Asticcacaulis excentricus CB 48: one gene and its partner. The protein of the gene in region 2 interacts with the protein of the main gene of each other region in a pairwise test. Links are inferred from orthologs where the notes say so. Each region holds a gene or a part of one and is shown on either strand. Other genes may lie near its edges.

Evidence for each region. The genes of interacting proteins can lie anywhere in the genome.
Region 1: the proteins of ASTEX_RS03080 (region 2) and ASTEX_RS13700 interact in binary tests that used the Escherichia coli proteins (3 or more experiments, as listed by UniProt). The link is inferred for Asticcacaulis excentricus CB 48 from one-to-one orthologs.

Annotation. Positions count from the first base shown.
Region 1 is NC_014817.1:435,552-441,149, reverse strand. The notes cover bases 2,600-5,598. They hold ASTEX_RS13700 (cysteine desulfurase), read right to left. Parts: upstream 4,710-5,598; coding sequence 3,489-4,709; downstream 2,600-3,488. Other genes in these bases: sufD (Fe-S cluster assembly protein SufD), read right to left, coding at 4,699-5,598; ASTEX_RS13705 (SUF system Fe-S cluster assembly protein), read right to left, coding at 3,037-3,483; ASTEX_RS13710 (HesB/IscA family protein), read right to left, coding at 2,600-2,967. Outside these bases: ASTEX_RS13730 (GGDEF domain-containing protein), read left to right, coding at 1-722; ASTEX_RS13725 (lysophospholipid acyltransferase family protein), read left to right, coding at 821-1,579; ASTEX_RS13720 (STAS/SEC14 domain-containing protein), read left to right, coding at 1,655-2,047; ASTEX_RS13715 (hypothetical protein), read left to right, coding at 2,140-2,562; more of ASTEX_RS13710, read right to left, coding at 2,569-2,599. UniProt on the Escherichia coli protein: Cysteine desulfurases mobilize the sulfur from L-cysteine to yield L-alanine, an essential step in sulfur metabolism for biosynthesis of a variety of sulfur-containing biomolecules.
Region 2 is NC_014816.1:656,552-664,001, forward strand. The notes cover bases 2,226-4,945. They hold ASTEX_RS03080 (SufE family protein), read right to left. Parts: upstream 3,933-4,945; coding sequence 3,519-3,932; downstream 2,226-3,518. Other genes in these bases: ASTEX_RS03070 (helix-turn-helix domain-containing protein), read left to right, coding at 2,226-2,513; ASTEX_RS03075 (hypothetical protein), read left to right, coding at 2,893-3,264; ASTEX_RS03085 (sensor histidine kinase), read right to left, coding at 3,978-4,721; ASTEX_RS03090 (sensor histidine kinase), read left to right, coding at 4,907-4,945. In the rest of the region: ASTEX_RS03060 (DUF2336 domain-containing protein), read left to right, coding at 1-967; motility/cell cycle regulatory protein MopJ, read left to right, coding at 1,404-1,910; more of ASTEX_RS03070, read left to right, coding at 2,136-2,225; more of ASTEX_RS03090, read left to right, coding at 4,946-6,703; ASTEX_RS03095 (hypothetical protein), read right to left, coding at 6,869-7,450. UniProt on the Escherichia coli protein: Participates in cysteine desulfuration mediated by SufS. Cysteine desulfuration mobilizes sulfur from L-cysteine to yield L-alanine and constitutes an essential step in sulfur metabolism for biosynthesis of a variety of sulfur-containing biomolecules.

The DNA.
Region 1 (5,598 bases), on a different replicon or contig from region 2:
AAGACTATAACGAGACTCTAGAAGGCGCACGCAGCAGCATCGACGGTGATTCCGATGCACAACGCCTGCGCCAGCTAGTCGGGCGTCTGACGGACGCCACCTCGCAAATCCTAAACCAGCACGCCCATTTCGAGGTTCGCCTCAGCGAGTCCTCACGCGAAGTGGCACGTCTGCGTAAACACCTCGATCAGGTGCGCCTGGAAGCCATGACCGACGCCCTGACCAATCTGGCCAATCGCAAATCCTTCGACGAAGCGCTGGAACGCCACTGCGACAGCGACGAAGGCAAGAATATCACTCTGGCCGTTCTCGATATCGACCATTTCAAACGCTTCAACGACACCTGGGGCCATCAGACGGGCGATCAGGTCCTGCGTTACGTCGCCTCAGTCCTGTCGCGCATTGGTCGCGCCCCACGCATGGCCGCGCGCTACGGCGGTGAAGAATTTGCTATGATTTTCCCCAGCGAAAATATGGCTGTCGTCGAGCGTCTGCTCAACGAAGCGCGACAGGAAATCGCCTCCCGCGTGCTCAAGCGCCGTTCCACGAATGAAGATCTTGGCACGATCACGATTTCTGTTGGCATCGCCGAGCGTGACTACGGCGAAGACGCCTACGACCTGCTTGATCGCGCCGACAAGGCCCTCTATCAGTCGAAGAATAACGGTCGCAACATGGTCACCTGTGCCAAATCGGCCTTGAAAGCGACCGACGCCGCCTGAGAAACATAACTGAGAAAATATAATTTGAACATTGTTCAAATTTATGCAACAAGAAGCTGGTGGCGATCCCGTCACCAGCTTTCTTTGTGGATACTACCATGCGCGCCTTCGCCTTCGCCCTTGCCTACTGGGTTTTCTCCATCGGCTACAGCCTGATGGCTATTGGCCTGTCGCTCTTGCCGGGTCGCAAACCGGTTCTGTGGGTGGTGCAGCGCTATACGCGGCGAATGGTCTGGGCCATGCGGGTACTAGCCGGCATCCGGCTTGAGGTGCGCGGGCGTCACCTCGTGCCGGACACGCCGGTCATCTTCGCCGCCAAGCATCAGTCCTGGGGCGACGGCTTTTGTCTTTATTCGCAGTTTGAGGACGTGGCCTTCGTCACCGGCGATCATCTGGAAAAGTTTCCGCTGATGGGCACGCTGCTGCGCAAGCTGGGGGCCATTGTCGTCAATAATTGCGGCGGCCACGAAGCGCGACGCAGTCTCAGCCAGCGTTCGGCCGAAGCCGACCGTGACGGCCGCCACATCCTCATCTACCCCGAAGGCCACCTCAATGCGCCCGGCACCTATCGCCGCTATCGTTCAGGCGTGTGGCACATGTATAAGAATTTCAACCGCCCCGTAGTGCCCGTCGCCACCAATCTCGGTCTGTTCTGGCAGGAAACGCAGTACCGCAAGACCGCCGGCACAGCGGTGCTGGAGTTCCTTGAACCGATCGCGCCCGGCCTCGACAAAGCGCAGTTCATGACAGTGCTGCAATCACGCATCGAAGGCCGCACACAGGAACTGATTGCCGAAGTGCGCGGCGGCCCGGTTGAACCTTCCGAGTTGGTCAGTGAAGGGCCCGTTGCCGCTTAAATACATAAGATATAAGGTTTTTTAACAGACGCCCTTTAAGAATACAGCAGCCAGTCCTGTTCTGTAAGGTCCGCCGTGCCGCGCCCTCTCCGTCTCTCCCATCTTATCGACACGGATAAAAATCTGCTGATTGTCACCGCCCGCGGCGACTATACCAGCGAGGGCTTTGTGGATGCCCTGATCGATATTTATCAGCGGATCGACCAGCCGTGGCTCTACAACCGTATTCTGGATATGCGCTCCGCTCAGGGCGTGGTGGAACTGGCCGACCTGATGCGGGCAGCCGCCTGGTTGGCTCAGGCCGCCGGTACGCCGCCCCCACCGCGGCGGCGTCTGGCCCTGCTCTCCAGCGACCCGTTCGACCGCGCACGCCTGAACGCGCTGGGTGACGCCTTCCCCAAGGCCTTCATACAACTCTTCGAACGCCGCGACGAAGCCATCGAATGGCTCACCACCCCACAACCCTGACTCGTGGGAGGGACACCGGTTCCCTTTTAAGATAAGTGGTTCTTAAGTATTGGCATGTAAGCTAACCGGATAAATCACAAAGTTCGCTTACCATGTCGCAAAAATATCGCCTCAGTGTCTATCTGGATGACATTCATTCCATCCTGATTGCCCGCGTTTTCGGCCCTATGCCCAGCGCCGAACTGTGCGACCGCTTCATCGAAGCCTATGCCGAAATCGGCGAGCCGTGGCGCTATGACCGTCTGATCGACTTTCGCCGCTACACCGGCCATCTGGAAGACGAAGACCGCGAACGTTTTGCGCAGACCTGGGCCGAGTGGACCCGCAATGTCCCCGAAGGTCGGCGTGTCGCCTTCGTCACACACGATGCGGTCGAAGAAGACTCCATTCAGCGCGATTACGCCTCTTTCCCCAAAGACACGATGCGCAACTTCTACACCGCCGATGAAGCGCTCGACTGGCTAACCGGACGCAGTGGAGAGGTCGAGTTTGTGCCTCTGGCCTTGCGGGCCTGATGCGGGTTAGTCCGATTCCGTGGCTGCGGGCTTGATCGTTACACTTTCACCACACCCACAGGCATCCGTCTCGTTCGGATTGTTAAACACGAACTTCGACGCCAGCTTGGTCGTCTCATAGTCGATAACGGTGCCGACCAGATACAACACCGCCTTAGGTTCGATCAGTATGGTCACCCCTTTGTCGGTCACCACCTCGTCAAGCGGGTCCGCGGCCTCGGCATAGCTCAGCACGTATTCCTGACCCGCGCAGCCGCCCTGCTTCACACCGACGCGCAGACCCACATAGGGCTTGTCAGCGCGCGACATAATGGTCTTGACCTGCGCGGCGGCCGCATCCGTCAGCGACACGATGGCTGGACGGGGCCGACGGGGACGAGGCGTGATAACAGGCTGAATATCCATAGCTATCTCTGCGGCCTTTATACTCACGGAAGGGGGCACATAGGGGAAACCGCGTTTCCCCTATGCGAACTAAAACATGTTGAGCTGAAGTTTGGCTTCGTCACTCATCTTCGAAGAGTCCCACGGCGGATCGAAAACCAGATTAACGTGACAATCGGCGACACCACGCACGCCCATCACCGCATTTTGCACCCAGCCGGGCATTTCCCCCGCCACCGGGCACCCCGGCGCGGTCAGGGTCATATCGACCACCACTTCGCGGTTGTCATTGATATCGACGCGATAGATCAGGCCCAGCTCATAGATATCGACCGGGATTTCCGGGTCGAACACCGTCTTAAACGCCGCGATCAGCTCATCGGTCAGGCGATCCAGTTCCTCCTGAGGCAGTAGCTCAGGATTTTGGGGCTCGACCGCCGTCGTTTCTTCCGGTGCAAACAGCTCGGCCTGCCCCGGTTCGGCAACCGTTTCGCTGGCGTCCTCAGCGGACAGGGAAATGATCTCGTGCTTGGACATGGTCATTACTCAAAAAACCCTTGCGCCTTTTCGACCGCCGCAATCAGCGCGTCGATCTCGGCCTCGGTATTGTAAAGCGCGATGGAGGCGCGCACCGTCGAGGTCACCCCCAGCCGTGTCATCAGCGGTTCGGCGCAGTGCGTCCCCGCCCTCACCGCTATATTGTAGCGGTCGAGTATCTGCGCAACGTCGTGCGCGTGGGCAGAGCCCAGAGAAAAGGTCAGGATCGACCCTTTTTCCGCCGCTTCGCCATAGATGCGCAGGGCGTTGATCTTTTTCAGCCCCGCATGAGCGCGTTTATAGAGCGCCACTTCATGCGCCGCAGCGGCTTCACGATCGATCTGCGACAGCCAGTCAATGGCCGCTTTCAGCCCGATGACCTCAAGAATAGCGGGCGTCCCGGCCTCAAAACGATGCGGCGGCTCAGCATAGGTAATCATCTCCTTGGAGACGCGGGCGATCATTTCGCCGCCCCCTTGCCAGGGCGGCATGGCCTCCAGCAGGTCATATCGGCCCCACAACACCCCCAGACCCGTCGGGCCGTACAGCTTGTGCGCCGAAAACGCATAGAAATCGCAGCCCAGCGCCTGCACATCGACAGGCAGATGGACCACACCCTGACAGCCGTCAATCAGCACCCTAGCGCCGACCGCGTGAGCCTTTTCAATGATCGCCTCAACCGGATTGATAGTGCCCAGCACATTCGACATGTGCGCCACGGCTACCAGCTTCACGCGATTGGTAAGCAACTGATCGAACGCCGCCATATCGAGGCTGCCGTCCTCAAGGATCGGCACCCATTTCAGCACCGCACCGGTGCGCTGCGCCAGCATGTGCCACGGCACGATATTGGCGTGATGCTCCAACTCGGTGATCAGGATTTCATCGCCCGCCGTGATATTGGCCAGCCCCCAGGTCTGGGCGACGAGGTTCATCGACTCCGTCGCCGACTTGGTGAAGATCACCTCTTCCGAGCGGGCGGCGTTGATGAACTTCGCCACAGCCTCGCGCCCGGCCTCAAAGGCATCGGTGACCTCATTGGCCAGCCGGTGCAGGCCCCTGTGCACATTGGCGTAGGACTGCGCCATATGGTGGCTCATGGCGTCGATCACGGCGGTTGGTTTCTGCGCCGAGGCTCCGGAATCGAGATAGATCAACGGTTTACCGTTGATCTGACGGCTGAGGATGGGGAAGTCGCGGCGGACCGCTTCGACATCAAAGGGCATAGAATCCCTCCGTCTTGTCGGCGATCCAGTTCAGCACCATGTCACGCAGGGCTTCGTCCTCGATCTGCTCGGCGACGGGCACGACGAAGGCCTGCATCAGCAGGGCGCGCGCCACCTCTTCGGGCATACCGCGCGACTGACAGAAGAACAGCGCCGACTCGTCCAGCGCGCCGATGGTGTTGCCGTGCGCGCATTGCACGTCGTCGGCGTAGATTTCCAGCTCCGGCTTGGCGCGCACATGCGCTCCGTCATTGAGCATCAGGGCCTGATGGCGCATGCGCGCGTCGGTGCCGTCGGCGCCCTTTTCGACATAGATGCGCCCCTGAAACACCGCCGTAGCGCGGTCCTTGACGAGGCCCTTGATCAACTGTTGCGTTGCGCCATCGACCTCGGCGTGGTTGACGCGCGTCGTATAGTCAAAGTGCGCCGTGTCTTTCAGCAGATAGGCCCCGTGCATCTCGACCTGCGCGCCATGACCGTCGTGCTCGACGTGGGTTTCAAAGCGCTGGAACTTCGCCCCGGTGGCGAAGACATACTGCTTGAAGACGCTGCCCGGAGCGGTGGTCACGGTCGAACGGCGCACGGAAACGGCGCTTTCCGGCTCATCGAGAATGACCACGCGGATCAGAGTCGCCCCTTCGGCCAGATCGAAATGGAGGACTGTGCTGGTGGCATAGTCCAGCGCCCCGCTGTAATCTTCGAGCAGGATCAGGTGTTCACCCGCCCCCAGCGCGATGCGACCTTCGCCCTGATAACCGGCAACGGCTCCCTCCCCGCCGACATCGCTCATATCGAGGTAGAGACGGCCATCAGAACTCTGAACCGCTCTGGAAACGGCGGCTTGCAGATCAGCCAGTTGCCCGTCTCCGGCACAGTGCCAGTAGAAGCC
Region 2 (7,450 bases):
GATTACCGATGAGCCCGAGGTCGCCCGCTTTCTGATCGAGGATTGCGATTCGCTGGCTGAAACCGATCTTCTCTATTGCATTCGCCGCGGTACACCTACCCACTGTCGCCTTCTGGCGACGCGTAAATATATCGGGCCTGTAGTGGCCGAAGCTCTGACCGACACCGGCGATATTGCTACGGTCGAACAGTTATTAAAGAACCGCACCTCCACCCTGTCGCAGGGCGCGATCGAGGCGGCCGTGTCGCTCAGTCAGGACGCACCGCGACTGGTACCGCATCTGATCCGGCGGCTGGAACTGCGCCCCAGTTCAGCCTATGTGATGTTCTGGTGGGCCGATGCCGATGTGCGTCGCGTCATCCTGAGCCGCTTTGCCGTCAACCGCGAAGTCATGCAGGATTCCGCCGGCGATGTGTTCGCTATGGCCGCCAAGGAGGGGTGGAGCGATCCGCTGGCGCGTAAGGCGTTGCAATTTATCGAGCGTCGTCAGCGCAACCGAGAGGCTCTGAAAAAAAGCCCGTTCGCCAGTCTGGAAGCCGCCATTGCCGAGGCCGCGCGTAGCGGTATGACGCGGCACACGGCCGAGGAAATCTCTTATCTGTCCGGTATTAAGCCCTCGACCGGGGCCAAAATCCTACGCGATGGCGGCGGCGAGGCGCTGGCCGTTCTGTGCAAGGCGACCGGGCTGAAAAAGGCCGATCTGCGCAACCTGTGGCGGGCTCTGCGCCGTCCTGGGCAGAAGGACGGGGAGGTGCACCCTGACCTTGAGCGCGTACTGGTGGTCTATGACACCCTGGCCGTTGATCGCGCCCAGACGGTGCTGCGCTACTGGAACTGGTCTCTGTCTTCGGCCCTTACACCGATGATGATCCGCGCCCTGTCGCAAGGGGAGTCGATGGAGATAGACGTCTTATCGGTACCGCAACGGGCCGCCATGCTGGCCTTTGCGCAGGATCTGAAGCGGTAAAGCGCTCGCAAAAGTGTGCGAGGGTTTTCGCAAGCATATACGCGACCAGGCAAAAGGTTGAAGCGGTATTTCGACCCAATCTGAACGAAATCCGGTCTAACAGGCGAAACGGGCTGGCAATAAATATAGAGTCGCCTCGCGCGACCCGTCGCGCAAGACTCGGCAAAGTACCAAACCGCTCAAGGAATGAGATTTTGTGCCTTTATTGGCATTGTAAACAGATAAGAGCGGCATTTTGTCCCAAACCGCCCAGCGTGATGAGAACAAAAGGAGTCTAAATCATGTGGGCCCCATCCCAATGCCCGCATCTGTGGATAGGCGGCGGTCTTAACCGGGCTTAAATCTCTGGTTAACCCTTTTTTGCTTGCCAAGGAATCACTGATTAAGAGAAGGTGAAGATCAGTGATTCGTATACGGGGCAAGGTTTCAGGCGATTATGACGGGCATGGCAGCGGAAATGCTGAGCGCTTTGCGCATGCATGAAGAGGTCTTCCGTTACTGGAAGAGCCTGCGCCGCTCCGGACGCCTACCGTCGCGCGCTGATATCGATCCGTGCAGTGTACGCAAGCTGCTACCAACCATTTCCCTGATTGACGTGCTGGCCGCCGATCCGGCCAATGAACCGGAGCGGTTCCGTCAGCGGCTGGCGGGCACCGACCTCTACACAGCCTACGGCATGGAGATCACGGGCAAGTCGTTCACAGACATCTATGGCGCGGATGAAGCGCGCTACTGGGCCGAAGAGCTCACCTTCGTTGTGCGCACGCGCAAACCCGGTGTCGGTCTGCATTCCATGGCGTGGCGCGGTTCGAAATCGCTGAGCCTGTTCTGGCTGCGTCTGCCGCTGGCCTCGGACGGGGTCAATGTCGATATGATTCTGGGCCATGATGCCCTGATCGGCCAGCCGGAACTGACTGGCCCCAGCGGTATCCGCGCCGCCTGATGTTTCTGTCATAATGATTTTGACTTTGGCGCAGGCGACAAATCACCCTGGCGCGCAGAGGGTTGTGCCATGGGCGGCTGGACATCTATCCCCCCACCTCAGACTAAAAAATAGGCATAGCTACCCAAATGTTCACTTGAAATAGGAAAACTATCCTCTCAATATCCGCGCCGCTTAACATGAGAACAAATTGGCAACATGCGAGTCTCGTGAAAGGGGATAGCTATGAAACGAAGGGTGCAGACAGAGGCGGAAATCGCCGCCGACGCGCGGGCGGACCTGTCGCAGGCCAACTATGTGATGGGGCTGGTGTCGGTGGTGACCGGGGTGCCGCTTAGCGATATGCGCGCCTTAGACCGCAAAGATGCGCGCACATCGCGTGCCCGGCAGCTGTGCATGTATCTGATCTCGGTGGCCTGGCAATGGCCGCTCCACCGTATCGGGGCGGCCTTCGGACGTGACCGCACGACGGTTGGCCACGCTTGCCGCCGCATCGAGGATTTGCGGGACAACCGCCTGTTGGACGAGCAGATAGAGCGGCTGGAGGCTTGCCTGCTCGACATGCCCTCAGGCCTGGCTCTGCCGCGTAGGAAGGCTGCCTGAAGCGCGTTGCACCTGACCGTGGCTGGCCGTCGCCGTGCCGCGGCCAGTAACCTTCCGTTCTACGATCTTCGAGGGGCGTCGCCGCCGTAAAAGGCGGCTTTGGCGCCGGGTGACTGGCCGGGCCGGTGCGTTATTAGGTGGGTCGAGAAGGTTGGCGTTTATCGTGGGCGCCCCGTGGTCTGCAAGCATAGACGCAGTCTTTACTCGACTGTCTGGTTGTCATCCCATGTGCGGTTGCCCCATTCTTGTCCCACAATGAAACGAAAATACCGAAAACTACAGCATATTTAATACACTGTTAACAAAAACCGCCGTTACCCGATTGACCTTCATAACGCCTGCGCAGAGGATATATCGACAGCTCGGGAAAGGACACATTATGTCTGAAGACAAGGCCAACCCCACCATTGTGACTCCGCTCAAAAACCCTCCGCGTAACACGTTGGAAAAGCCATTGCGCCATGTCGTGTCGAACGAAGAGCTGGATGCCTTGTGCGATGTGCGGCGTGAATACGTGACAGAATACGTCTGGGGCGCGGTCGGCGTGGCCATCGGCTCTGTGCCCGGCACAGTGGCCTTGCTATATGGCTATCTGACCTCTGGCACCGCCTATGGCTTCCGCCCGGAAGGACTCATTCAGTTCGGTCTGTTCTGCGCCGCCGTGTCGGTCATCGGCAGTATGGGCATGATCGCCAAGCGCCGCGCCAGCCGCCTGCGCGATATCGAAGCTGACATCCGTATGCGGGCCTAACCGTCTCAGGCCTTTTCTACGGAGCGAGCGGTGGTCTCAGAGTGCTAAAACAAGGTGCTGCGACTGACAGCAATGTCTGGGGCGCTCGGCGTGGTTTAACCGATCGGTTGCGTGCAAAAGAAACAGAAGACACGGGTTCGCGGTCGGCCGCCTGCTCAGCTTACAAAGCAACTCAAAGCCTGCCGTGATGATCCTCACCGAGAAGGGGGAGTAACGGTGCAGGGATAAGTAAACGCGGAAGCAACCTCCCTGGATCAGGCCGCCGCCTGCTTCAGGCGCTCGACCATCGAAATCAGGCCATTGGTGCGCTGTGACGACAGGGCCTCATCCAGCCCCAGACGGGTCAGGGTTTCGCGGATCGAAAAGTTGCGCACCTCGGCGCGCGGTAGGCCGTTTAGCAGTCGCACCAGAATGGCGATCAGCCCCTTGACGATATGAGCGTCGGAATCGCCGCGGAAGCGCAAAATTCCGTCGCCGGTTTCATCCATCATCAGCCACACTTGTGAGGCGCAACCGCGCACGCGCGTCACCTCGTTGCGCTCGGCTTCGCTCAGCGGCACCAGCGTCTTCCCCAGGTCGATGATATAGCGATAGCGGTCTTCCCAGTCATCGAAAAGGTCAAATTCTTCGAGAAGGTCGCTCAGGCGGGCGTCGAATGTATCGGTCATGGCGTCGCTATAGCGCGTTAGCCGGTTGCGATTCAAACCGAAAACTCACCGTCGTTTCAGGCGCACGGTGGCTTTGAGGCCGTTGCTTGGGTCTGATTGTACCGAAAAGCCACCGCCCATGGCTTCTGAGGCCAGTTTGACGATCGACCAGCCGAGCCCAGCGCCTTCGCGGCTGCGGTTATAGTCGCCGGCCCCCTGCTCGAACGGCCGCATCAGGCGCGGAATCTCGGCGGGGTCTGGGGCCTTGCCTGGATTGAAGATGGCGATATCGACAAAGTCGCCGTCCGGTCGGGCGGTAATTTCGACATCGCGGCCTTCGGGTGTGAAGTCGATGGCATTGCTGATCAGGTGATCGAGACACAAGCCAAGGCCGCGCGGGTCGAAGCGCCCGCTGAGTTCGGCGTCGGTCAGGCCGGGCAGGATATTGACGCCGCGGGCCTTGGCGCAGGCGGCATGACGGCGCGCCGCGTCATGGATATGCGGCGGAATGGTTTCGATTTCCGGGCGCAGCAAGCCGGGCTCGCTCTCCAGCCGCACCAGTTCCAGCACATCATTGAAAAGGCTAAGTAATTTCTTACCGCTGTCGCGGATAATGCCGGCATATTCGGTATATTGCGGCGCGCCGAGCGGCCCGTAGAGTTCATGTGTCAGCACCTCGGCGAAGCCGATTATCGAGTTGAGCGGGGTGCGCAGTTCGTGGCTCACCATCCGCATAAAGGCACGCTTGCCGAAGTCGCTTTCCGGAAGGGAGCAGGCAGACGGGGTGAGGGCCGCCGATTGTTTGTCCATAAGCGTGCGCCGCAAGAGTAAGGGGAGGAATTAAACTTTGGGATGAATCGTACAGTTAACGTCTTAAGCAGAGGTTTCCGGGGCGAAAGACGACTTTTCTTTGACCTTTTCTCGCTTTGCGGGGGATAGCCTTTCTCTTTTGGCGGCAGTTGGTTAGGATGGCGCGTGTAGTCAAGAGTTAACACGTGCCGCTGAAATCCTATCTTCAGGAACTGAGATCACCCAACGGGGCTATGGCCACGCCGCGCAGTCGTGTGCGGCTCGGGGTCATTGGGTGGCATCTCGGCTGGTCGGCGGTGAGTCTGGCCTCGATGATCTATCTGATCTTTCTGCCGGCCTCGGTCAATGTGTTGGCGGCGTTGGCGGCGGCGGCCCTGCCGGGTGTGTGCAGCGTCTTCCTGCTCAGCCGGGATGATTTCCGCACGCGGCAGATGCTGGTGTGGGTGTGGGCCCTGGCCTGTCTTGCGGCGCTCGGTCTTACTGGGGGTGTGCTGGGGCCGCTGGCACCCTGGGTGGCCGCGCCGATGGCGGCGGCCGTGGCGCTCAATCAGCGGCGGCTGATCCTTCTTGGGGCGGCACTGTCGGTGGCCGTGACCTTGTTTGCCATCCTGTTTTCGCTGATGCGGCTGTTTCCCCTGCCGGATATTGTCGAAAGCTTCTGGCTGTCTTCGGTGGCGGTGATCACGCTGGTCACGGGTCTCGGCCTGTCGTTGCTGCCGGCGCTGCGCATGCGTACCGAGGCGGTGCGCGGCGTCGAACACGACCGCATCCGTTTTCTGACCCTACTCAGCGAACAGCCGCATCTGATCATTGTCGTCGATGGCGAGGGCCGCCTGCTGTCGGCCTATGGCGAGACGCCGCCGGGGCTCGATATGGCGCTTCTGATGAAGCACGGCCTGATCACCTGCGCCCACGTTCCTCATCGACTGGGCCTGATGCAGGCGCTTGAGGCGGCGCAAGACACCGGTCGCGCCGAAGCTGGTTTCATGCCGCACGCCGCACTGGATCACTTCATTCGCCTCAACCTGCGGCGCGGCGCGGATGGCAAGCTCTATGGCGTCCTGTCCGACGCCTCGTTGCAACACGCGCGCGAGGACGAGTTGGAGACAGCACGTCAGGAAGCGCAAGCGCTCAATGAGGGCAAGTCGCGTTTTCTGGCCGGAATGAGCCACGAACTGCGTACGCCGCTCAACGCCGTCATCGGCTTTTCAGACATCATGCGTCAGCAAATGTTCGGCCCGCTGACCGGCAAATACGCCGAATATTCGCAATTGATCTGGGAGTCGGGGCAGCATGTACTCGATCTGGTCAATGACGTGCTCGACATGTCGAAGATCGAGGCCAGCCGCTATGAGCTATCGCTGGAACGTTTCGACGCGCGCGAACCGGTATCGGCTGCGCTGCGTCTGATACTTGCCACGGCGCATGAAAAAGGCGTGACGGTGAAGTCGGTCCTGCCGCCAACGCCGCTTGAGGTCACCGCTGACAAGCGCGCCATCAAGCAGATGTGCCTTAACCTTCTATCTAATGCCGTGAAATTTACGCCGCAGGGCGGCACGATCACCCTAATGCTCAGCGAAACGGGTCAGCACAGTATCGACATCCAGATCACGGACACCGGCGTCGGCATCGCCCCCGAAGACCTAAAGCGGCTGGGCAAGCCCTATGAGCAATCCGGGCCGATGGAACAGCGCGCGATGGGAACGGGGCTGGGCCTGTCGCTAGTGCAGGCCCTGGCGGGGCTGCACCGCGGGCGTATGACGATCGAGAGCGAACTGGGTGTCGGCACGAGCGTGAGCGTGTTGCTGCCGGTGGTGGTCAATTCCGATCAGCCGGAACTGCCGCTCAGCCCGCCGGGCGCATCGGAGAATGAAATGCGGGTGGCTCTTTCCACAGAAACGCCCAAGCCGTTGGAAGACCGCCTCTACATGCCGCCCGACCTGACCGGCAGCGACTTTGTGATCCGCCCAGCGAAGTCGTGAGGGATTACACCTGCCTGCACGACCTGCGGGGCGAGGTGGTAGGTATCTTCAATGGGTTGAAAAAGACGTATTCCAAGGTAGGTTAGTCAGAACGCCCACCACATCTTACTCGCTTCGCCAGCTCGTGCGGTCCCCACGGTAAACAAATTGGGGCGGTATGAGGGTTTACTTCACCCCATAGGGCGAAGGTAGGGTAGCGAAGACCAGCCCCGGCACGAAATCCCCGGCTTCGAAGCGCGCATACTGCGTGCCGCTGTTGAAGTCGAAGGCCACCACAATGTCTTCGCGCGGGTCGAGCTTTCCGATGGCGACCGTGGCGCTCATCGGAAAATCAAAGCGCAGGGTGTCGCGTTTTTCGGCGTGACCGGCGAATTTTCCATCCACTGTAAAACCGGCCAGATTGACGCGTGGCGCGTTCGTCAGAGCGATCTGTGTGGTGCGACGGCCGGAGGCACTGAAGCTCAGATCAGACGGGCCAATGCCTTTGGGCATCTGCGCCGACACGGCCAAAGCATCGCGGTTGATCAAGCCTGAACGGCGGGCCGTGTCGCGCACAATCAGTCGCGCCGCAAAGGGCGTCTCGCCCCTGAATTGGGCCATCACACTGAGCGTCTGGCCTTTCAGCGTGCCGAAGAGACCAAAGCCCATGGCCACATCGCCGGTCTGCTGATACTGCACAAGACGCCATTTCGACAGGCTCTGTTCGGTGCGGTCGGCCAGCCATTCGCTCCGCAGCCCGCGCAGCGT